3 regions of the Yersinia mollaretii ATCC 43969 genome follow, and region 2 is predicted to be linked to each of the others. Evidence: predicted binding sites of a transcription regulator. Region 2 holds the regulator's gene; each other region holds the start of a gene.

Region 1 (7,627 bases), 830 kb from region 2:
TGTACAAACTGGTAGCTATATCTCTGCGCTAGCACTTCCGCTGGCATTATTGTGTACCGGAGCCAGTCTCGATTGGCATGCGATGTTTCGTTCGTCTAATGTGGCGGCGTTATCCTCGGTAGCTAAACTATTCGTGGTGCCAATATTAATGACCCTCGGTGGCTTGCTGATGGGCTTTCGTGGCGCGACACTGGGGATTATCTTCCTCTTTTCCGCCACCCCAACTGCCGCAGGCAGCTATGTGATGACTCGTGCGATGGGGGGCAATGCCACCTTGGCGGCGAATATTATTGCACTCACCACGGTTGGGTCATTCTTCACCACAGCGCTTGGGATCTATTTCTTACGTTCATTGGGCGTGATGTGAGTTTTTAACTGAAATACAGGAGAGATGTGATGGATGCGTTATGTCCGGTTTGCCAGCAAGTGATGACTGAAGTCAGTGGTCACTATCATTGCGCCAACTGCCATGGCAACTATCAGCAGCAGGCAAATTGCCCCGATTGCGGCAAGTCGCTACAAGTGCTTAAAGCTTGTGGCGCAGTCGATTATTTTTGCCAGCAGGGCCATGGACTGATTTCGAAAAGCCGTGTTCGTTTTAGTTACCTGCCAGCAGTTTGATAGCGCAACGATAGGCTACAGCTGTTCCGCTACTCTTTTGCCGCTTTACGCTGGCGAGGCTTCTTCGCCACATTGATTTGGGTTATTTCACTCTCCACCCAACCATCTTGCAGCCGAGTGGTCAATTTATCGCCCGCTTGCACTTGCTTGGTGGTCTTGAGTAATACGCCCGCCGGGGTCTGCGTGACGCTATAGCCGCGGGCCAGCGTTGCCAATGGGCTAACAGCTTCGAGCTGGGAGCAGGCGATGCCAAAGCGTTGACGGTAACTATTGAGTTGGCGCTCCAATGCTTGACGCAAACGGTACTCTTGCTGCTGTACCCGCTGATGATAACGGTGAATCTGCCCTTGCGGCTGGGCTTGAACCAAGCGCTGCTGGAGCCGTTCGGTACGCCTGCCTAATAAGCGAATCTGGGTCTGTGCGCTCTCTTCCAAGCGGCGTTGCAGCTTCAACAGTAGTGTTTGCTGGCGTGCCAAACGCAAATGGGGGTGTTGTTGCTGTAGGCGGTGTTCGAGGCGGGTGAATTGCTGCCCACGCTGCGCCAGATAGTAATCCATCGCCATTTCCATCCGTTGCTGCTGCCCCTGTATTTGCCTAACCAACTCAATCTGGTTGCGGCTGACTAACTCTGCGGCAGCGGAAGGGGTCGGGGCACGTAAATCAGCGACAAAATCAGCAATAGTGATATCGGTTTCATGGCCAACAGCACTGACAATCGGAATGCGGCTGTTAAAGATGGCGCGCGCAACCCGCTCATCATTGAAACTCCACAAGTCTTCCAGCGAACCGCCACCGCGCCCAACAATCAATACATCGCATTCGGCGCGTAAATTAGCGAGCTGGATGGCGCGGACTATCTGCAATGGCGCATCGACACCTTGCACCGCTGTCGGGTAAATAATCACGGGTAGCGAGGGGTCACGGCGCTGTAAAACCTGTAAAACGTCGTGTAGCGCAGCTCCGCTGGAGGAGGTAATCACCCCGACCTGCTTGGCTGGGCTGGGTAGTGATTGCTTACCACTCTGGTCAAAAAGCCCTTCTGCGGCTAATTGCTGTTTGAGCTGCTCGAACTGTTGTTGCAGTAATCCATCACCGGCAGGCTGCATGCTCTCCGCGATTAATTGATAGTCACCACGGGGTTCGTACAGCGTAATCGATGCCCTAACCAACACTTGTTGACCATTTTGCGGGCGGAAAGTGGTGCGGCGATTGGTGTTGCGGAACATCGCGCAACGCACCTGCGCCCGATCGTCTTTCAGGGTGAAATACCAGTGACCGGACGACGGCTGGGAGAAGTTGGATATCTCGGCAGTGAGCCAAATCTGGCCCATTTCCATTTCCAGCAGCTGTCGTACCGTCTGATTAAGGCGGCTGACCGTAAAAATTGATGATGCAGAAGATAGTGGCATGTGACCCGGATCAAATTTTAAAACAAGCACTTAATCGATCGATATTACCTGCCTCACATTGGTTGGCAAGAAATATTATGAGAAAGTACTGGAGGCAATCGGTTACGCTCTGTAGAATGCCACGGCAATATTTTATCTTTTCACATTCACCTTGGTGAGATATTGCCCATGCTACGTATCAAGAAAGAAGCACTAACATTTGACGACGTTCTTCTGGTTCCAGCCCACTCCACAGTGCTGCCCAATACGGCGGAACTTGGCACTCAACTGACCGCAACTATCCGCCTAAATATCCCGATGCTCTCCGCAGCAATGGATACTGTTACCGAAGCTCGTCTGGCCATTGCGCTGGCACAAGAGGGCGGTTTAGGTTTCATCCACAAAAATATGTCCATTGAGCGTCAGGCTGAAGAAGTTAGCCGGGTGAAAAAGCATGAAAGTGGCGTTGTCACTGAGCCACAGACTGTCACACCAACCACCACTCTTCGCCAAGTTAAAGAGCTGACTGCCCGTAATGGTTTTGCCGGTTATCCGGTAGTGACCGAAGATTATGAGCTGGTTGGGATCATCACTGGCCGTGATGTTCGTTTCGTTACCGACTTGGAACAACCCGTGACGGCGGTGATGACACCGAAAGATCGTTTGGTTACCGTCAAGGAAGGTGAAGCTCGCGAAGTTGTACTGCAAAAAATGCATGAAAAACGGGTCGAAAAAGTGTTAGTTGTTGATGACAGCTTCCACCTGCGCGGCATGATCACCGTGAAAGACTTCCAAAAAGCAGAACGCAAGCCAAACGCCTGTAAAGATGAACACGGCCGCCTGCGTGTCGGTGCTGCTGTCGGCGCGGGTGCCGGTAACGAAGAGCGCATCGACGCGCTGGTTGCCGCTGGCGTTGATGTTCTGCTGATCGACTCCTCCCACGGTCACTCCGAAGGTGTTCTACAACGTATCCGCGAAACCCGTGCTAAATATCCTAACTTACAAATCGTGGGCGGTAACGTCGCGACTGGCTCGGGCGCAAAAGCACTGGCGGATGCAGGTGTGAGTGCGGTTAAAGTGGGTATCGGCCCAGGTTCAATTTGTACTACACGTATTGTTACTGGCGTCGGTGTACCACAGATTACTGCCATTGCGGATGCCGTCGAAGCGCTGGAAGGCACCGGTATTCCAGTTATTGCCGATGGTGGTATTCGTTTCTCCGGTGATATTGCCAAAGCCATCGCGGCGGGTGCCTCTTGTGTCATGGTGGGTTCCATGTTGGCGGGAACTGAAGAGTCTCCGGGTGAAATCGAACTGTATCAAGGCCGCTCATTCAAATCTTATCGCGGCATGGGTTCACTGGGCGCGATGTCCAAAGGCTCCTCAGACCGCTACTTCCAGACCGACAATGCGGCCGATAAATTAGTGCCGGAAGGCATTGAAGGGCGCGTGGCATACAAAGGTCTGCTGAAAGAGATCGTGCATCAACAAATGGGGGGTCTGCGTTCATGTATGGGGCTGACCGGCTGTGGCACCATCAATGAATTGCGTACCAAAGCTGAGTTTGTTCGGATCAGTGGTGCTGGTATTCAAGAGAGCCATGTGCATGATGTGACCATCACGAAAGAATCCCCGAATTATCGCATGGGTTAACTACTGATTATCTCTAGAGTCACCCGTGCGATAAGGCGGGTGACGGTTTTTTATTTTAATATCAATACCCGATTAATTGGCGTGACAGCAAGGCAGCAAACGGATGAACCCCGATGAGCTTACATCAGTCAGTAATTCGGGGGGGAACCGCTAACACCGCTGTCACATCAAGTAAGAAGGGGATTTTTGGAATTTGCCGCACATGACAAAAAATATCCATAAGCATCGCATCCTTATTCTTGATTTCGGCTCGCAATACACCCAACTGGTAGCACGCCGTGTTCGTGAGATTGGTGTCTATTGTGAGTTATGGGCGTGGGACGTGACCGAAGCCCAGATTCGTGAGTTTAATCCAAGCGGTATCATTCTTTCCGGTGGCCCAGAAAGCACCACCGAACACGACAGCCCGCGTGCGCCTGATTATGTGTTCACCGCAGGTGTGCCCGTGCTGGGTGTATGCTACGGCATGCAGACCATGGCAATGCAGTTGGGCGGCAAAGTTGAAGGTTCAAATCAGCGCGAATTTGGTTACGCGCAGGTTGAGATTAAAACTGATAGTGCACTTATCCGCGATATCAAAGATGCTATCAATCCAGCCGGTGAAGCTGTGCTGGATGTGTGGATGAGCCATGGCGATAAAGTCACCGCGATCCCCACTGATTTTGTGACGGTTGCCAGCACGGACACCTGCCCGTTTGCCATTATGGCGAACGAAGAAAAACGTTTTTATGGCGTGCAGTTCCACCCAGAAGTGACCCACACCAAGCAAGGCCAACGCCTGCTGGAGCGCTTTGTTCTGGATATCTGTGCCTGTGAAGCGCTGTGGACGCCAGCCACCATTATTGAAGATGCTATTGTCCGCTTGCGTGAGCAAATTGGTGACGATCACGTGATCCTTGGCCTGTCCGGCGGCGTTGACTCATCCGTGACCGCAATGCTATTGCATCGTGCTATTGGCAAACGCCTGACCTGCGTGTTTGTCGATAATGGCCTGCTGCGTTTGAACGAAGCAGATCAGGTGCTGGAGATGTTCGGCGATAAATTCGGCCTGAATATTGTCCATGTTGCTGCCGAAGATCGTTTCCTCTCTGCACTGGCCGGTGTGGATGAACCAGAAGCAAAACGTAAAATCATTGGCCGTGTTTTTGTTGAGCTGTTCGACGAAGAAGCCTGCAAACAAGAGCAAGTAAAATGGTTGGCACAGGGCACTATCTACCCAGACGTGATTGAATCCGCAGCATCTGCGACCGGTAAAGCGCATGTGATTAAGTCTCACCACAATGTGGGCGGCTTGCCGAAAGAGATGAAACTGGGACTGGTGGAGCCGCTGAAAGAGCTGTTTAAAGATGAAGTGCGTAAAATTGGTCTAGAGTTGGGCCTGCCGTACGACATGCTGTACCGGCATCCATTCCCTGGCCCTGGTTTAGGTGTTCGTGTGCTTGGCGAAGTGAAAAAAGAGTATTGTGATTTACTGCGCCGCGCCGATGCCATCTTTATCGAAGAGCTGCACAAAGCGGATTTGTACAATAAAGTGAGTCAAGCCTTTACTGTGTTCCTGCCTGTTCGTTCCGTTGGTGTGATGGGCGATGGCCGTAAATATGATTGGGTTGTTTCACTGCGTGCTGTTGAAACCATCGATTTCATGACGGCACACTGGGCGCATCTGCCGTATGACTTCCTTGGCCGCGTCTCAAACCGCATTATCAATGAAGTGAATGGTATTTCGCGCGTGGTTTACGATATCAGTGGTAAACCGCCAGCGACCATTGAGTGGGAATAACCTCTCGCCTTCTAAATATGATTTAGCATAATAGCTCATCCTTTGAACCCTCGGCACTTGCTGGGGGTTTTCTTTTTTGTTCCTTAAATTACGATCTCAATATCAAATAACATTTTTCAGTTCAATATCCCATCAATTGGCGATTAGCTTAATTATGACCAAGTTGCTCATTTCGATATTATTCACGTTTCTCCAAATGGTATCGGCAATTTCTGGCAAAGACCTTTTATCTGCCTGAGCACCATCCTAGCCTTGTTTGATAAGTATCACGACTTACAGCACTATAGTGGTCAATAATGATTCCATAAGCCGCCGTAGACATGCTACCGCCTTGATACTCTGTGAGATATAAACCGCTTCAACGTGGGGAAGATGCTAGCCTAAATCCATCTATGGGGGATTGAATCTATGTGCTGAATTGGACGGAATAAATAATATTAATTAACGGTGTATTATGCTATTAATGATTATTCTGTGAATGAATTTATTAATATAATGCTCCAGGTTTCATGTGCCACTTTGTATTTTAATGTCATCATGTTTGTAGTGATATCTTATGCAATCATAGGCGTTTTTATATTTAATTTACTCTGTCTATTTTGTTTTATTGATGTGGTTTGTTTATTGGTGAATGGTTGTCAAATATATCTATAACAGTATTTATTGTACTTAAAGGTAATCTATTTTCTCTCTTTTTTTGTTTTTTATTATTATTTAGAATGTAGTTAACCCCTGCTTTAATGGTTTCTCATGGCTGTGTTTTTTATTTTTAGCGCTATTTAATTTTGGTTTTATATTATTTTTTGTGTGTTTATGTTGTTCGAATTTAGGTGATCTTTTGTGTTGCTTTATGAGTTTATAATTGATTGATATAACCAACTAATATGATATTTTTGATCTGTTAAAACGATTATCTTTTTAATTGCCTGACAAGATATACTCTAGTGTAAATAATGTTAATGCCATGTCTCTTCAGTTCTAAACAGTCGAAGTTTAAGTGAAATTAGTTATATTTAGCGACTTTTAATTTTTTGCTTATCACAATTCTGGACTATTTTTCAGTGAAGTAGTGACAATTGGAATAATAAAATAATGCAAATTAATATTTGTAGTGCTCATTTCTATTTAAGATTCACTCAGCCAAAACTGACTGAAAATAGTGGGTAAAAACAAGGAGTGTAAATATGTTAAGTATAGCGATTACAACCCAAAATGCTTTTTATGAATTAGGTTTGATTTCTCTGGTAAAAAAAGTATTCAATAAAGATGGCGATGATGATTATTTATTTGTCTATCCTTATGAAATGAATGCAGCTCACAAAGCTAATGTGATATTTAAAGATTTCATGGTGATAGTTAATATATATCAGGAAAATAGCCTTATAATTAAAAATTCCGGCAGCAATAATAAACCCATGATGACGGTAAATATCCCGTTTAACAGTACGCAATTAGACCTTTATGATATTGTATCTAAAATAAAGAAAATTATAAACATTGCACGTTTGAGCCATTTTAATATGATGAACAGTGATACCTTCAGACGTTTAGGGTTGAAGAATTATATTCAACTCTCTATCACAGAAAGCAGGGTTTTTGAGTTGACAGGTCAAGGGCACAGTATTACTGATATCTCAAATATACTTGAGCGCTCTGAAAAAACGATATTAACCCATCGGCGAAATGCTATCAGAAAACTGGGCGTGCTAAATCGGTTAGAGTTTTATAACTATGCATTACATATGCAAAATTATAGCAATAAAGAGGCTGTTTTTATTTGCATCTGATTCATTAACGTATTTTCCGTTAAAAATAGATTGCAAAGTAATCATTTTTATAAAAAATCGCCTTCCTAAAATAGACTATGGCAGAACTTTCACTTCACGCTACATTGGCTAATGTAGCGTGAAGTGATTTTTGCCTGATATTAACGGACTGATACTACTTTGGGATTGAAGCTGTTGATGATTTGCACGTAATGTTTACGTTGATATTCAGTAAATTCCCCGGCGCTTGTGGCTAAAGTAAAAATAAGCATCGCACGATTATCCGGATTTGATATAGCGTCATGTGGCAATAGCACAATAGACTGGACCTGACGGGTCCTTTCTCCGTTTTGCAAAAAATTGTTTGCCACTTGTACTACGGGGAGTTTTGCCGGACCAAGTTCATGTTTGAGCAATTT
Region 2 (7,627 bases):
TCCATACCATGATTCGCGTCGGTGACCTGCAACGCTCCATCGATTTCTACACCAAGGTATTAGGGATGCGTTTACTGCGTACCAGCGAAAATACCGAGTATAAATACTCGCTGGCATTCGTCGGTTACAGTGATGAAAGTGAAGGCTCAGTGATTGAGCTGACCTATAACTGGGGCGTAGACAGTTACGAGATGGGGAGTGCGTTTGGTCATTTGGCGCTAGGTGTGGACGATGTTGCCGCGACTTGTGACCAAATTCGTCAGGCGGGTGGAAAAGTCACTCGTGAAGCTGGCCCGGTCAAAGGCGGTAATACCATCATTGCATTTGTCGAAGATCCCGACGGCTACAAAATCGAGTTAATCGAGAATAAGAGCGCCGGACACGGCCTCGGAAACTGATTAACAATAAGGCACCCTCACGGTGCCTTTTTTCTCATCACGATATCCCCCTGCATCCTGCGCCAAAATTTGACATAATGTGTGCTGAATTCGATGAAGATAAGAAACTGATGGCAGATAAAAGTGACCTTAACGCCCTGAGCGGCCGTTTTCGTGGGTATTATCCCGTAGTAATTGATGTTGAAACCGCCGGTTTTAATGCTCAAACCGATGCATTATTAGAAATTGCCGCCGTGACATTGCAGATGAACAAAGAGGGATGGTTGCTGCCGGATGAAACGCTGCATTTTCATGTAGAACCGTTTGAAGGTGCCAATCTACAACCTGAGGCACTGGCGTTTAATGGCATTGACCCGACTAACCCGTTACGTGGCGCAGTCAGTGAACACGATGCCTTACACGCCATTTTTAAAGCGGTTCGTAAAGGGCTCAAGGATCAGGGCTGCAACCGAGCAATTATCGTGGCGCACAATGCCAATTTCGACCATAGCTTTGTGATGGCAGCCGCTGAGCGCGCCAGCTTGAAGCGCAACCCATTCCACCCGTTCGCCACTTTTGATACCGCAGCACTCAGCGGGTTGGTGCTTGGGCAGACCGTGTTGGCAAAAGCATGCCTGACAGCAGGCATTCCATTTGATAGCAGTCAGGCGCATTCGGCCTTGTATGACACAATGCAAACGGCAAAGTTGTTCTGCGAGCTGGTTAATCGCTGGAAGAAATTGGGCGGCTGGCCGATACCGGCGGGAGAGTCCGAGTAACACGGTTTTCATGAGAAAATAGCGGATATATAAAAAAGGTGGCCTGCAGGCCACCTTTTTCGTTTGTTTCACTGTACAACTCGCCTGTTACTCTGCGGCGGGTTGATCTTCTTGTGAACGGTATTTATCTGCGGTCTCTTTCAGCAACTGTTGCAATTCGCCACGCTGATACATTTCCATCAGAATGTCGCAACCGCCGACCAATTCGCCATCAACCCACAGCTGCGGGAATGTCGGCCAGTTGGCATATTTTGGTAGCTCTGCACGAATATCCGGATTTTGCAGGATATCAACATAAGCAAAGCGTTCGCCACAGGCAGATAACGCTTGCACAGCCTGAGCAGAGAAACCGCAGTTTGGCAGCTTCGGTGAGCCCTTCATGTACAGCAGGATTGGGTTTTCTGCTATCTGGCGCTGAATTTTATCAATCGTGGTCATTTATTGCTTCCTCAAGCCATCGAGTGGCTACAAACTTTTACTTAATATAATTATTGCGTACGGTCTATTGTAGCGACTGTCACCACTGGAATAAAACGCCATCTTTTGCAGGGGCTTTTCACTATCAGTGAAGAGTTAAATCTCAGCTACAAATATGTGCCTTAAGAATAACATTTTTGATCCCATCACTTCACTATTATCTTCTTAATGGAATAGCGGGAGGGTGACCAATATAACTTGTTGACGGATGGTTGATTTAAGTCCATTGAAAGCATAAAAAGGCGGCAATTGTGAAGCCATTAACGTTTTCTCACAATATCGATTAGAATACTGTATGTCTTCGCTTTTTTATATCCTGAGTTTCGGCAATACTGTGACTCTTCATATTCATCTTAAGGCTAAGGTTGGTCGCGTTATTATGCGTTTAATACTTACGCTGTTTGTGCTGCTGTTTACTCAGCTATTCTTAAATCTGGCGCATGCGTCGCCGCAGGCACAGGTGTCGGCGGAGCAAAAGAAAGGCCAGATCAGTCAAGCCAGCCCTGATGATCGTAAAAAGCGAAAAGCCGATAAAAGCACCAAAAAAGCGAAAATAGCCAGCGATAAAACGTCCACCAGCAAAACCACCACAAATAAAACAACGGCCAATAATGATAAAAAGAAATTAGCCGCTAATACGACTAAAACGATTAAGAAGAAAGCGCAACAAGTCAGTAAACCCGCGACAAAAAAAACCAGCAGTACCAAAAAGACGAATATTAAAACTGCGGCTAACAAAACAACAGCGGCAGTCAAAAAGAGTCAAAAAGCGGCTTATGGTCGGCATCGAAATAAAACTCAAGGCAAAGCGAGCACCGAACTCGTCGCCAATAATAAAATTAAGCTCAGCCCTGCCCATAAAAAGCGCTATCAACACGCCAAACAAACCGCAATGAGTAAACTGATGAAACAAGTCGGTAAGCCTTATCGCTGGGGTGGCACCTCACCAAATACCGGTTTTGATTGCAGCGGACTGATTTATTACGCCTATAAAGATGTGATCAGAATAAAAATGCCGCGCACCGCTAATGAGATGTATCACTTGCGTGATGCCGCGCCAGTCAAACGGGCTGAATTAGAGAGTGGTGATCTGGTGTTCTTTAATATTGCTAATCGCGGCGTTGCCGATCATGTCGGCGTTTATTTAGGCAACGGCAAATTTATTCAGTCTCCACGCACCGGCGAAGAGATCCGTATTAGTATGCTGGATAACGACTACTGGCAAGATCATTATGTGGGCGCACGTCGCGTGGTCACACCAAAAACTATCCGCTAATCCTTCAACACACATCCGGCGGCGCTGTCGGGTGTGTGTTTCCTTACTCCCCCTATCTCAGTGACGACTCCTGAAGAGTTTGCATTCAATCCCCTTTCTAACCCTATGGTTTTCAATGTCATTCCTGTCGAAAGTTGTTAAGATTAATACCCACAACAAAAATACAACAATTATGCTTTACCCGCTCTTCGCCACATTATGGCCTGCGGCTATTGATGGGATTTGAGGAGCAAACACCCTGAGCAACCCCGAAAGGAGAGAGCTATGTCTTTTGAATTACCGGCATTACCTTATGCGCAAAATGCGCTGGAACCCCACATCTCAGCTGAAACGCTGGAATACCACCACGGAAAACACCACAATACCTATGTGGTTAATCTCAATAGTCTGATTAAAGAGACTGAGTTTGCGGGCAAGACACTGGAAGAGATCGTAAAAACCTCCAGCGGTGGCATCTTCAACAATGCGGCCCAAGTTTGGAACCACACTTTCTACTGGCACTGCCTGTCGCCAAATGGCGGTGGTGAGCCGACGGGTAAAGTGGCCGACGCCATTAATCAGTCATTCGGTTCATTTGCAGAGTTTAAAGCGCAGTTTACCGATGCCGCAGTGAAAAATTTTGGCGCAGGCTGGACTTGGCTGGTTAAAAAAGCAGATGGCACGCTGGCGATTGTCAGTACTTCTAATGCAGCAACCCCTCTGACCACAAATGATAAGCCATTGCTGACCGTCGATGTGTGGGAGCACGCTTATTATATTGATTACCGTAATGCGCGGCCAAAATATCTGGAGAATTTCTGGGCGCTGGTTAACTGGTCATTCGTTGAGAAGAATCTAGCCTGATAAGGCAATAAATGATAGGCGGTGTGTTAGCACATCAGCAGAAATAACTCAGGGCGGGTAAACCGCCCTACTTAATAATTTTACCGGCAAGCGGCTTAATTAATTCATTACCGCCACGAAGCTAAAGGCAATAATCATCGCCAGCGCACCAACAGTCGTAATCAGCGACATTTTCAGATTGGTATCCATAAAAACTCCTTAGCCGGTCAGTTTGTAGTAGGAAAAAGACACAAAGTTACTGTGTTAAATTATCTTCCCACAATTCAGAAAAAAAATCTTGTGCTCATTACGCACTTTATAACTTTGAATACCTCTTCCACTTTGACTCCAGATCAGACAAAATTCGCAGTTCATAACTGCATACCGACTAATAACGTCCAATAAATACTCTCAGACAAGCCGCTGATTCCATTTTCCAGCCCAATAATATGCATCTGTCTGAGTGTTTTCGAGTCTGCAGGCAAACGATTAACATCATACTTACCGACGGTAACAGGTAAGCTTAGGAGTCATTTTTTTATGGCAACGATTAAAGATGTGGCCAAACACGCGGGTGTGTCCACCACCACCGTTTCGCATGTGATTAACAAAACTCGTTTCGTCGCCGAAAATACCAAGGCTGCCGTGTGGGCAGCCATTAAAGAGCTGCATTATTCGCCCAGTGCTGTGGCCCGCAGTTTGAAAGTTAACCACACCAAATCCATTGGCTTATTGGCAACATCCAGCGAAGCGCCCTATTTTGCCGAAGTGATCGAAGCGGTTGAAAACAGCTGTTATAGCAAGGGTTACACGCTGATTTTATGTAACTCTCATAATAATCTGGATAAGCAGAAAGCCTATCTGGCGATGTTGGCACAAAAGCGTGTTGATGGGCTGTTAGTCATGTGTTCAGAATATCCCGAGCAACTGCTGGGGATGCTCGAAGATTATCGCAATATCCCGATGGTGGTGATGGATTGGGGAACGGCACGTGGCGATTTTACTGATTCTATTATTGATAATGCCTTTGAAGGCGGCTATTTGGCTGGCCGTTATCTGATTGAACGCGGTCATCGTGATATAGGCGCGATCCCCGGTCAGTTATCCCGCAATACCGGCGGTGGTCGCCATCAGGGCTTCCTTAAAGCACTGGAGGAGGCCAATATCACGGTGCGTGATGAATGGGTGGTTCAGGGCGATTTTGAACCGGAATCGGGTTATAAAGCCATGCATCAAATTCTGACACAGAAACATCGCCCGACCGCCGTGTTCTGTGGCGGGGATATTATGGCGATGGGCGCAATATGCGCAGCCGATGAGCTGGGCCTGCGAGTGCCGCAGGATATTTCGGTGATCGGGTACGATAATGTGCGTAATGCGCGCTATTTCTCCCCGGCACTCACCACCATTCATCAGCCGAAAGAGCGATTGGGCGAAACGGCCTTTGCGATGCTGCTCGACCGCATTGTCAGCAAACGCGAAGATCCCCAGACCATTGAGGTTCACCCGAAACTGGTCGAACGACGTTCTGTTGCCGATGGTCCGTTCCGCGATTATCGCCGTTAATCCTCTCCCGCCGATAGTACAGGCTGCTATCGGCGGTGATCTCCATCATCATCAGTCACGAGATGATGATAGAGTATCATCTTTCATCCACTCTGCATTTAACGTGACACTGTCACCCAAATACTCAAGCAGCCAAGCCAGTGCGGGCGAATGATTATTCTGCTCCCACGTCAGGCAGCACGGGCTATCCGGCAGCGGTTCCGCCAAGTTTAGCGCCGCCAGTTTCCCCTGCGCAATCAGTGGCGAAACCATATGGGCGGGCACCATGCCAACACATAACCCCTCACACAGGCAGTCGATCCCCGTCACCCAATCCGGAACCACCAGCCGCTGCTGATTATCTAGCGTCCAGGTGTCTCGTTTAGGCAAATTTCGCGCAGTATCTTCGAGGCAAAGTGAGGGATAAGGGCGGAGCTGATCATCGGTCAGCGGCCCGGTTAGCTGAGCTAATGGATGTTTGACACTCACCACACACTGCCAGCTTAAAAATCCCATATCACGAAAAACAAACCGCCCCCCAACAGGCACTGCGCGAGTAGCACCGATGGCCATTTCTGCCTGTCCATCGACCAATGCATCCCAGACACCATTGAATACTTCATAACGTACTCGTAATTCGATATCAGGAAAATGTCGATAAAAATCCAATACTAAGCGGCGACTGCGCTGGGGCTTGACGATTTTATCTATCACGATAGTTAATTCCCCCCGCCAACCATTCGCCACTTGTTGACATTGACGACGGGTGCCATTCATTTTTTTGATGACATCACGTGCTTCTTTGATAAAAACCAGACCTGCGGCGGTTAATTCTACGTCACGATGACGTCGTTCAAACAGCGGCACTGCCAGCCACTCTTCAAGTTGGCGCACGGTATAACTTATCGCCGATGGCACACGGTGCAATTCTTGTGCAGCAGCACTGAAGCTACCGGTACGCGCCACTGCGTCAACCACATCCAGTGAGTATTCGGACCACATTATTTTCTGCCCCTTCAGCTTAATCACTTAGCTATCAAATATTTTGACAGCATGGCGCAAATATTACCGTTTCACAACAGAATCACTCACCGGATAGAATGCCCTCCGCCACAAATTGCCTGCAACAATCTATTTACAACAGCAGCGCCTGCACATTTTCAAATAGAGAATAATAAAGAATGAAAACGACACCTAGCTTCATGTTCTATCTGGCTGGTTTAAGCATGTTGGGTTATCTGGCCACCGACATGTATTTACCCGCCTTTGGGGCCATGCAACAAGAACTGCAAACCTCCGCTGGATCCATCAGTGCTAGCTTGAGCATTTTTCTCGCGGGTTTTGCTATCGCCCAGCTTATCTGGGGGCCGGTATCTGATAAATTAGGCCGTAAGCCGGTGCTGTTAGCCGGACTGGGGTTATTTGCCCTCGGCTGTTTGGGGATTCTGTGGGTGGAAACGGCCACGCAACTATTGATCCTGCGCTTTATTCAGGCGGTGGGGGTCTGTTCTGCGGCCGTGAGCTGGCAAGCCTTGGTGGTGGATCGCTATCGTGACGGTAAAGCCAATCGTGTCTTTGCCACCATTATGCCATTGGTTGCGCTCTCTCCGGCGCTCGCCCCCCTGCTGGGTGCCTGGCTGTTAAACCACTTCAGCTGGCGCTCAATCTTTGTCGTCCTACTGGTCATCACACTGCTGCTACTGATTCCAACCGCACGGCTGAAAGAGCGGAAAAAATCCGTGACCGATAAGGCCGACCAACATAAGACGGCGATCAGTTTCTGGCAGTTGCTAAAATCTCCGGTATTTAGCGGCAATGTGATGATATTCGCCGCATGTAGCGCCGGATTTTTTGCTTGGTTAACCGGTTCACCTTTTATTCTGGGTGACATGGGATATGGCCCTAATGCCATCGGTTTGAGCTATGTTCCACAGACGCTGGCTTTCCTGTTAGGTGGATTCAGTTGCCGTAGCGCACTGACTCGCATTAAAGGGAATACCCTTCTGCCTTGGCTGTTAGCGGGGTATAGCACCAGTATGATCGCGCTCTATCTCATCGCGACCTTGACGACACCCACACTGGTAAGCTTACTTATTCCTTTCTGCATAATGGCGCTTGTGAATGGTGCCTGCTACCCTATTATCGTAGCGAATGCATTACTGCCTTTCCCGGCGAACACGGGCAAGGCCGCAGCGCTGCAAAACACGCTTCAGCTAGGGTTGTGTTTTGTTGCTAGCATGATGGTGTCCGCTTTTATTAGCCACGCGTTGCTGGCAACAGTGACAGTCATGCTGTCGACAGTGGTTTTAGCACTGGTGGGGTATGGCATCCATTGCTATGCCGTGCAAAAA
Region 3 (7,627 bases), 410 kb from region 2:
AGAGTAAAAATCGATGTAATGGGGTGATAGGGATCGCTTTATGCTGTAATTCGGTTTTTTAAACAATAACGCTGTGAAGTGGGTCACCCATTATCCATGCTTTGGATATGGGCTTAGGTTAAATACTCACCTGTTGCGCCAACCGGCGGATAATCGCCGCCGTTAACCCCCAAACAAACTGCCGCTCATACCAAGAAAGATAGACCCGGTGATTAACTCCACCACGATGGATATCCAGCGAATAGTAGCGAGAAAGGCTCAGCGCCTCGTGTAACGGCATCTCAAATAGCCCTGCAACCTCATCTTCATTGCCATGAAATGCAATATTATCAGGGACTAAACCAACAATCGGCGTGACCTGATAACCACTGGAACTATCCAGTGGTGCCAGTTGCCCTAAGACATGCACCGCCGAGGCAGGGATCGCGACTTCCTCCTCGGCTTCACGCAGGGCAGTCTCAATCAGTGAGTTATCTTCGGGGTCGGCTTTACCGCCGGGGAAGGCGACCTGACCGGCATGTTTGCGTAGATGATTTGAGCGCCGAGTGAGCAGCAATGTCGGCTCAGGCCGACAAATGATCGGTATTAATACCGCCGCATGGCGGCTATTCGCCGAAAAACAGCCCGGCTGCGGCAACTGTAATTGGAAGCGACTGATAAATTCAGGCAGTGTTTTCCCGATCAACGATTGATTCACAGACAAGAATAATTCACTCATCAGCTAGACATTTCCAAGTTGCGGCAAAATACGGGCAATTTTATCAAATGTTTCCTGATATTCAGCCTGCTCCTGACTATCAGCCACAATTCCACCGCCAGCAGAACAGTATATTTTGCCGTTTTCGGTCAACAGGGTGCGGATAGTAATGTTGGTGTCCATCGTGCCACAGCAACTAATATAGCCAATATTACCGCAGTAGGCATTGCGTCGGTGTGGCTCCAATTGCTCGATAATCTCCATTGCGCGGATTTTAGGTGCGCCTGTGATCGACCCGCCGGGAAAACAGGCGCGGAGCAGTGCCGTCGCGGGGCATTCTGCCGGCAGGGTGGCGGTAATGGTGCTGACCAAATGGTGCACCGCCGGAAAGGGTTCAACGACGAATAACTCGGGCACCCGCACACTGCCCGGCTGGGCCACACGGCCAATATCATTGCGCAGCAGATCCACAATCATCAGGTTTTCCGCCCGATCTTTGCTGGAGTTCGCCAGTCGCACGGCTTGCAAGCGGTCCTGCTCAGGGTCATCCCGCCGTGGCAATGTCCCCTTGATGGGGCGAGTCTGAATCTGATGATTTTCTAGCCATAAAAAACGCTCCGGCGAGACGCTCAATATCGCGTTGTCGGGCAAGCGCATAAAGGCGGAAAAAGGTGCGCGATTACTGCGGCTCAGCGCGAGAAAGGCTTGCCACTCATTGCCCTGATATTCTGCACTGAATCTCTGCGCCAGATTGATTTGATAGCAATCACCGCTGTGCAGGTAGGCCTGAATTTGGCGGAATTTTTCGCCATATTGCTCGCGCGTCATATTGGCTTGCCATGAGCTAGTGAGCTTGAATGGCGTGACAGTGTCACTTGTTTTTTGCTGATGCAGCCACTGTAAACGCTGATCGGCATCACCGTGGCACACCAGAGTGAGCTGCTGCAAGTGGTGATCGGCAATCAGCGCCCAGTCATACAGACCCACAACCATATCGGGCAAGGCGATATCCTGCTCGGCCAGTGTCGGCACCCGCTCAATTCGACGACCCAGATCATAACCAAATAGCCCCAATGCCCCGCCCAAAAACGGCAGATCTGGATGTGGCGACATTGTTGGCGCGAATTTATCCAACTCTTGCTGCAATAACCTGAATGGATCTTCGGATGAGAATGTTTGCCCTTGAGCCGTGACAATTTCAGTCTGTTCCCCTCGAGTGGTAAGGGTGACTAAGGGGTCGGCGACCAAAATATCAAACCGATTATGGGCGTGCTCGGCGAATCCGGAGTGTAGCAACATGGCCCAAGTTTGGTTGGCCAGTGGAGTAAATTGCTGGAGCAGGGCGTCGGGCTGATAGGGCAATGCTTTGAAGGTCAGGGATTTCACACTCATGAGTCGCTATTCTTTTCTTTCGGTGGGAAGGGTGTTGGTGAACATGGGGTCGTGGAGAAGATTAGCATAAATTGCCCGAGGGTTGGTCTCAGTTCTGTCGAGGGCAGTCAATTCACCGCAGACCAGAATAAACGGGTATACTTGATCAATTATATGTAGGAGATAAATCAATGCTAGCGGGTATGCCTTCACTTTCCCACGAGGAGCAGCAAGAAGCTGTTGAACGTATTCACAAATTCATGTCGGAAGGCATGAGCAGTGGCGAGGCGATTGCCTTGGTCGCCGCTGAGATCCGTGAGCGGCACAAAGACGATCCCCAATCTATGGCTATCTTTGAAGACACTGATTTTGAAGAGCATGGTGAGTCTGACTATCGCCGCGATAATGAGCAAGATGCGGATGAAATCGAAGATCAGTATGAGGGGTAATCTCTGTACTGCTGATTAAACCGCAAAACCCGCCATTAACGGCGGGTTTTCATTTTAGGTGACGGGCTACTTCCCACTCACCACGACCGCTCCCGCTGCACGCTTTGCCACCTCAATGGCGGAGCTAATATCATCAGCAACGGCCAGTGCTACCCCTAAACGCCGTTTCCCGACAATTTCCGGCTTACCAAATAAGCGGATTTGCGTATCACCTGCTAGCGCAGTTTCCAGCCCGTGGTAACTGATATTTTGACTGGTTAATTCAGGTAAAATCACCGCTGATGCCGCTGCGCCATATTGGCGAATAGTGCCAATCGGCAACCCAAGAAATGCGCGGACATGGAGTGCGAACTCAGACATGTTTTGCGAAATCAGGGTCACCATCCCGGTATCGTGCGGGCGCGGTGAGACTTCGCTGAAAATAACCTCATCGCCACACACAAACAGCTCCACACCAAATAGCCCGTGGCCACCGAGTGCCGTCACAACTTGAGCGGCGATCTCTTTTGCCCGTGCCAATGCCACATCACTCATCACCTGTGGCTGCCAGGATTCACGGTAATCGCCATCTTCCTGACGATGACCGATAGGCGCACAGAAATGAATACCATCAACCGCGCTGATGGTTAGCAGCGTAATTTCAAAATCAAAGTGTACCAGCCCCTCGACAATCACTCGCCCACCGCCAGCCCGGCCACCCAACTGCGCGTAATCCCACGCCGTCTTAAGTTGCCCTTCATTGCGGATCAAACTCTGTCCTTTACCGGAGGAGCTCATGACGGGCTTAACAATGCACGGATAGCCAATGTCATTCACGGCCTGACGAAATGCACTTTCAGTATCCGCGAAACGGTAGCTGGAGGTGGGTAATTGCAGCGTTTCTGCCGCCAAACGGCGAATACCTTCACGGTTCATTGTCAGGCGGGTCGCTTCTGCGCAAGGCACCACGCGCTGACCCATTTGCTCTAATTCAACCAGCATATCGGTGGCGATAGCTTCAATTTCCGGCACGATATAGTGAGGTTTTTCCTGCTCAACTAACTGCTTCAGCGCCGCACCATCCAGCATATTAATCACATGGCTGCGATGGGCAACATGCATCGCGGGTGCATCCGCATAGCGATCAACAGCAATCACTTCCAGCCCGAGTCTCTGGCATTCAATTGCCACTTCTTTGCCCAATTCGCCAGAGCCTAAAAGCATGACACGGGTCGCGCCTGGGCGCAAAGCGGTTCCAATCGTTAGCATAGTTAGATACCTACATCAGTGAGAAAATGACACATTCATTCGACGTGCGATCAATTTTATGGGCGTCAGTATAAAGTAAAATAGCAACGAAAACGATTGCGTATCCATTTGGGCGGGATGAGAGCGGCGATTGCCGGGCAGCATCAGCGCTATTTTGCGCGTGTTTTTGCACTATTGTTCCGGCCATGGCCCCATTTCTGCTATTATCGCGCCAAAATATTGCGCTTGCCTTCAGGCCATCGCTGCCATTCCATCCAGTTATAAGAGTTATTGCCGTGAGCACAACCTCCTTTTCTACCCTGACACTGCCTGCTGAGCAGTTGTCCAATCTTAATGAACTTGGCTATACCGAAATGACACCGGTACAGGCCGCAGCGCTGCCGGCAATTCTCAATGGGCAGGATGTCCGCGCGAAGGCCAAAACCGGCAGTGGCAAAACCGCCGCATTCGGCATTGGTTTGCTAGACAAAATTGCGGTGGGTGAGTTTGTGACTCAAGCATTAGTGCTGTGTCCGACCCGCGAATTGGCTGATCAGGTCAGCAAAGAGCTGCGCCGTCTGGCTCGTTTCACCCAGAACATCAAAATCCTCACTTTGTGTGGTGGCCAACCAATGGGCCATCAACTGGATTCTCTGATACATGCGCCTCATATCGTCGTGGGCACGCCGGGGCGTATTCAGGAACATTTACGCAAAAAAACACTGGTGCTGGATGACCTCAAAATTCTGGTCTTGGATGAAGCCGACCGCATGTTGGATATGGGGTTCACCGACGCCATCAATGATGTGATTGCCTACACCCCACCACAGCGCCAAACGCTGCTGTTCTCCGCCACTTATCCGGTCGGCATTGAACAAATCAGTGCGCGGGTTCAGCGCGAACCCGTCAATGTTGAAGTGGAAGATGGCGATGAAGCGCCCGCCATTGAGCAGGTGTTCTTTGAAACTACCCGCGAAAAACGGTTACCGCTGTTGATCTCGGTGCTTAGCCACTATCAGCCCGCCTCTGCTGTGGTGTTTTGTAACACCAAAAAAGATTGCCAAAGCGTTTACGAAGCCTTGGAATCCCGTGGCATCAGTGTGTTGGCCCTGCACGGTGACTTAGAGCAGCGTGACCGTGATCAGGTGTTGGTCCGTTTTGCTAACCGCAGTTGCCGCGTGTTGGTTGCTACGGATGTTGCCGCCCGAGGTCTGGACATTAAAGATCTGGAGCTGGTGGTGAACTTCGAACTGGCATTTGATCCTGAAGTGCATGTGCACCGCATTGGCCGTACCGGGCGGGCAGGGATGAGTGGCCTTGCTGTCAGCCTCTGTACTCCACAAGAAATGACCCGCGCCCATGCGATTGAGGACTATCTGCAAATTAAGGTGAAGTGGACGCCCGCAGAGCAGGTGAGCCGCAGTGCTAACACCCTACTGGAGCCAGAGATGGTGACGTTATGCATTGACGGTGGGCGCAAAGCCAAAATTCGCCCCGGCGACATTCTGGGTGCACTCACTGGTGAGGCCGGCCTGACTGCTGCCGATGTGGGTAAAATCGACATGTTCCCAGTGCATGCCTATGTTGCTATCCGCAAGGCCAGCGCCAAACGCGCCTTGCAGCAACTGCAACAAGGCAAGATCAAAGGCAAAAACTGTAAAGCCCGTCTATTAAAGTAATCACAGTGGGGGCGATGGAGGTTGCATCCCCCCGATAAATCACATTATACTGTGTTTATGTACAGTTACCTGTAAGCAAAAAGGACATTTATTCATGGCCGTTGAAATAAAATTCGTCGTGGCACCCACCCTGCGACCCCCGTTGATGGGCAACCTAAAGTAAAGTCGGAAAAAAGGGCACCCGAGAAGAAAGCCAAACCTGAAGAAAATCAAGCCGCTTAATCTGCCAACTTTCGGTAGAAAGTGAAAAAAGGGATCTAAAATGAGTCGTGAAATCACCTTCTTTCGCCGCTTCGAGGCGGATATTCTGGCGGATCGTAAGACGATCACTATCCGAGATAGCAGTGAATCCGATTTTCGCTCAGGAGAAACTCTGCGTGTCTGTCGCAATGAAGATGGTGTCTTCTTCTGCCACATCAAGGTCACTTCGGTCACGCCGATCACATTGGATGCTCTGACTGAACGCCATGCTGAGCAAGAGAATATGTCCTTGGATGAGCTAAAAAAGGTGATTAAGGCGATCTATCCGGGCTTGGAACAGTTCTATGTGATTGAGTTTACTCGGAGCTAATCAAGCAGCGCGGACACACTACCCTCCATCCTTGAAGCCAGATATAAAAATTTAGCTAATCACAGCCAAACAGGTGCAGGCATCAACAAGCCCACACCTGCTTATCATCTTGTTTATCATAAGATTGGACTCAAACTGCAAAATGATAAGCCCCTGTTGATACTTGGCATTGGCAGGTAATCGTGTCACTCTCGCGCTAACGAACACAGATGGATAACTCAACCCATGACCACACCCCCAAAGGCAGATAAACGCCCTTATCCGATCACGATGCACGGCGATACCCGTGTCGATGATTACTATTGGCTACGTGATGATGAGCGCACGGATGTTGATGTTCTGAACTATTTGCAAGCTGAAAATGCTTTCACTGACGAGGTGCTGAAACCGCAGCAACCCTTACGTGAGACCCTGTACCAAGAGATGGTTTCTCGCATTCCGCCGCAAGAAGAGTCCGTCCCCTATGTCCGTAACGGCTACCGTTATCAGACGCGTTTCGAACCGGGCAATGAATACGCAATTTATGTACGCCAGCCGGTCTGGGCGGACAGCAGTTGGGAAACCTTGATAGACGGTAACCAACGCGCAGCAGACAGCGAGTTTTACACTTTAGGCGGATTGGATGTCAGTCCAGATAACCAGCTATTGGCAGTGGCAGAGGATTTCTTATCGCGTCGCCAATATGATATTCGGGTAAAACATTTACAAACAGGTGTCTGGCATGAGGAAGTTATCAGCAATACATCGGGGAATTTTGAGTGGGCCAATGACTCAAAAACGCTCTATTACGTGCGCAAACATGAAAAAACATTATTGCCTTATCAGGTCTATCGCCACCTAGTGGGGAGTGATCCTAACTCGGACCAGCTGATCTATCAGGAAAATGACGATACTTTTTATGTTAGTTTGGAAAAAACCACTTCTGAGCGCTATATCGTTATCCACTTAAGCAGTACCACAACCTCAGAAATTCTACTGCTGGATGCTAACCAGTCTGAGCCGGAGCCGCAGTTGTTTGCCCCTCGCCGGAAAGACCATGAATATGGCTTGGACCACTATAAGCAACATTTCTATGTTCGCTCAAATAAAGATGGCAAAAATTTTGGGCTGTACAAAATAGCCCAAGAGGGCAAAACGCTAAGTGATTTTGCTGATGAATCCCAGTGGCTGCCACTCATTGCGCCAAGAGTGGATGTCATGCTAGAGGGGTTCAGCTTATTCCGCGACTGGTTGGTGGTGGAGGAGCGCAGTGAAGGGTTAACGCATCTGCGACAAATTCACTGGGTAACGGGAGAAGAGAAATCCATCACTTTTGATGATCCTACTTATGTGACTTGGCTGGCGTATAACCCTGAACCCGAAACTGAACTGCTGCGCTATGGCTATTCTTCCATGACCACACCAAGCTCCATGTTTGAGCTGAATATGGACACCGGTGCGCGTCAGTTGCTCAAACAGCAGGAAGTGAAGAATTTCACGCCAGAAAAGTATCGCAGCGAACGGATTTGGGTCACAGCAACCGATGGGGTCAAAATCCCGGTCTCGCTGGTGTATCATCGCGACCACTTTATTTCGGGCGCTAACCCGCTGTTGGTCTATGGCTACGGCTCATACGGCAGCAGTATTGACCCTG

What was found. The regulator PurR, encoded in region 2, represses purine synthesis genes. The targets are predictions, from matches to a motif close to CANGCAAACGTTTGCNTG.
Positions count from the first base shown of each region.
Region 1: guaB (IMP dehydrogenase) is a predicted target of PurR. The motif match lies at 2,122-2,139, and genes of this name have one in related genera.
Region 3: purT (formate-dependent phosphoribosylglycinamide formyltransferase) is a predicted target of PurR. The motif match lies at 3,851-3,868, and genes of this name have one in related genera.

Region 1 covers NZ_CP054043.1:4,468,612-4,476,238, reverse strand. Annotated here, with positions in the region: gene HRD69_RS19865 (AEC family transporter) at 1-367, shown strand, start outside; gene HRD69_RS19860 (zinc ribbon domain-containing protein) at 397-621, shown strand; gene xseA (exodeoxyribonuclease VII large subunit) at 651-2,030, opposite strand; gene guaB (IMP dehydrogenase) at 2,199-3,662, shown strand; gene guaA (glutamine-hydrolyzing GMP synthase) at 3,865-5,442, shown strand; gene HRD69_RS19840 (helix-turn-helix transcriptional regulator) at 6,627-7,229, shown strand; gene HRD69_RS19835 (DcrB-related protein) at 7,370-7,627, opposite strand, start outside.
Region 2 covers NZ_CP054043.1:3,635,127-3,642,753, forward strand. Annotated here, with positions in the region: gene gloA (lactoylglutathione lyase) at 1-398, shown strand, start outside; gene rnt (ribonuclease T) at 509-1,156, shown strand; gene HRD69_RS16225 (Grx4 family monothiol glutaredoxin) at 1,244-1,594, opposite strand; gene HRD69_RS16230 (C40 family peptidase) at 2,013-2,909, shown strand; gene sodB (superoxide dismutase [Fe]) at 3,174-3,752, shown strand; gene cydH (cytochrome bd-I oxidase subunit CydH) at 3,852-3,941, opposite strand; gene purR (HTH-type transcriptional repressor PurR) at 4,272-5,297, shown strand; gene punR (DNA-binding transcriptional activator PunR) at 5,349-6,278, opposite strand; gene punC (purine nucleoside transporter PunC) at 6,458-7,627, shown strand, end outside.
Region 3 covers NZ_CP054043.1:3,228,388-3,236,014, forward strand. Annotated here, with positions in the region: gene HRD69_RS14395 (CoA pyrophosphatase) at 119-718, opposite strand; gene pabB (aminodeoxychorismate synthase component 1) at 722-2,089, opposite strand; gene HRD69_RS14405 (YoaH family protein) at 2,260-2,517, shown strand; gene purT (formate-dependent phosphoribosylglycinamide formyltransferase) at 2,584-3,765, opposite strand; gene dbpA (ATP-dependent RNA helicase DbpA) at 4,041-5,423, shown strand; gene yqfB (N(4)-acetylcytidine aminohydrolase) at 5,686-5,994, shown strand; gene HRD69_RS14425 (S9 family peptidase) at 6,220-7,627, shown strand, end outside.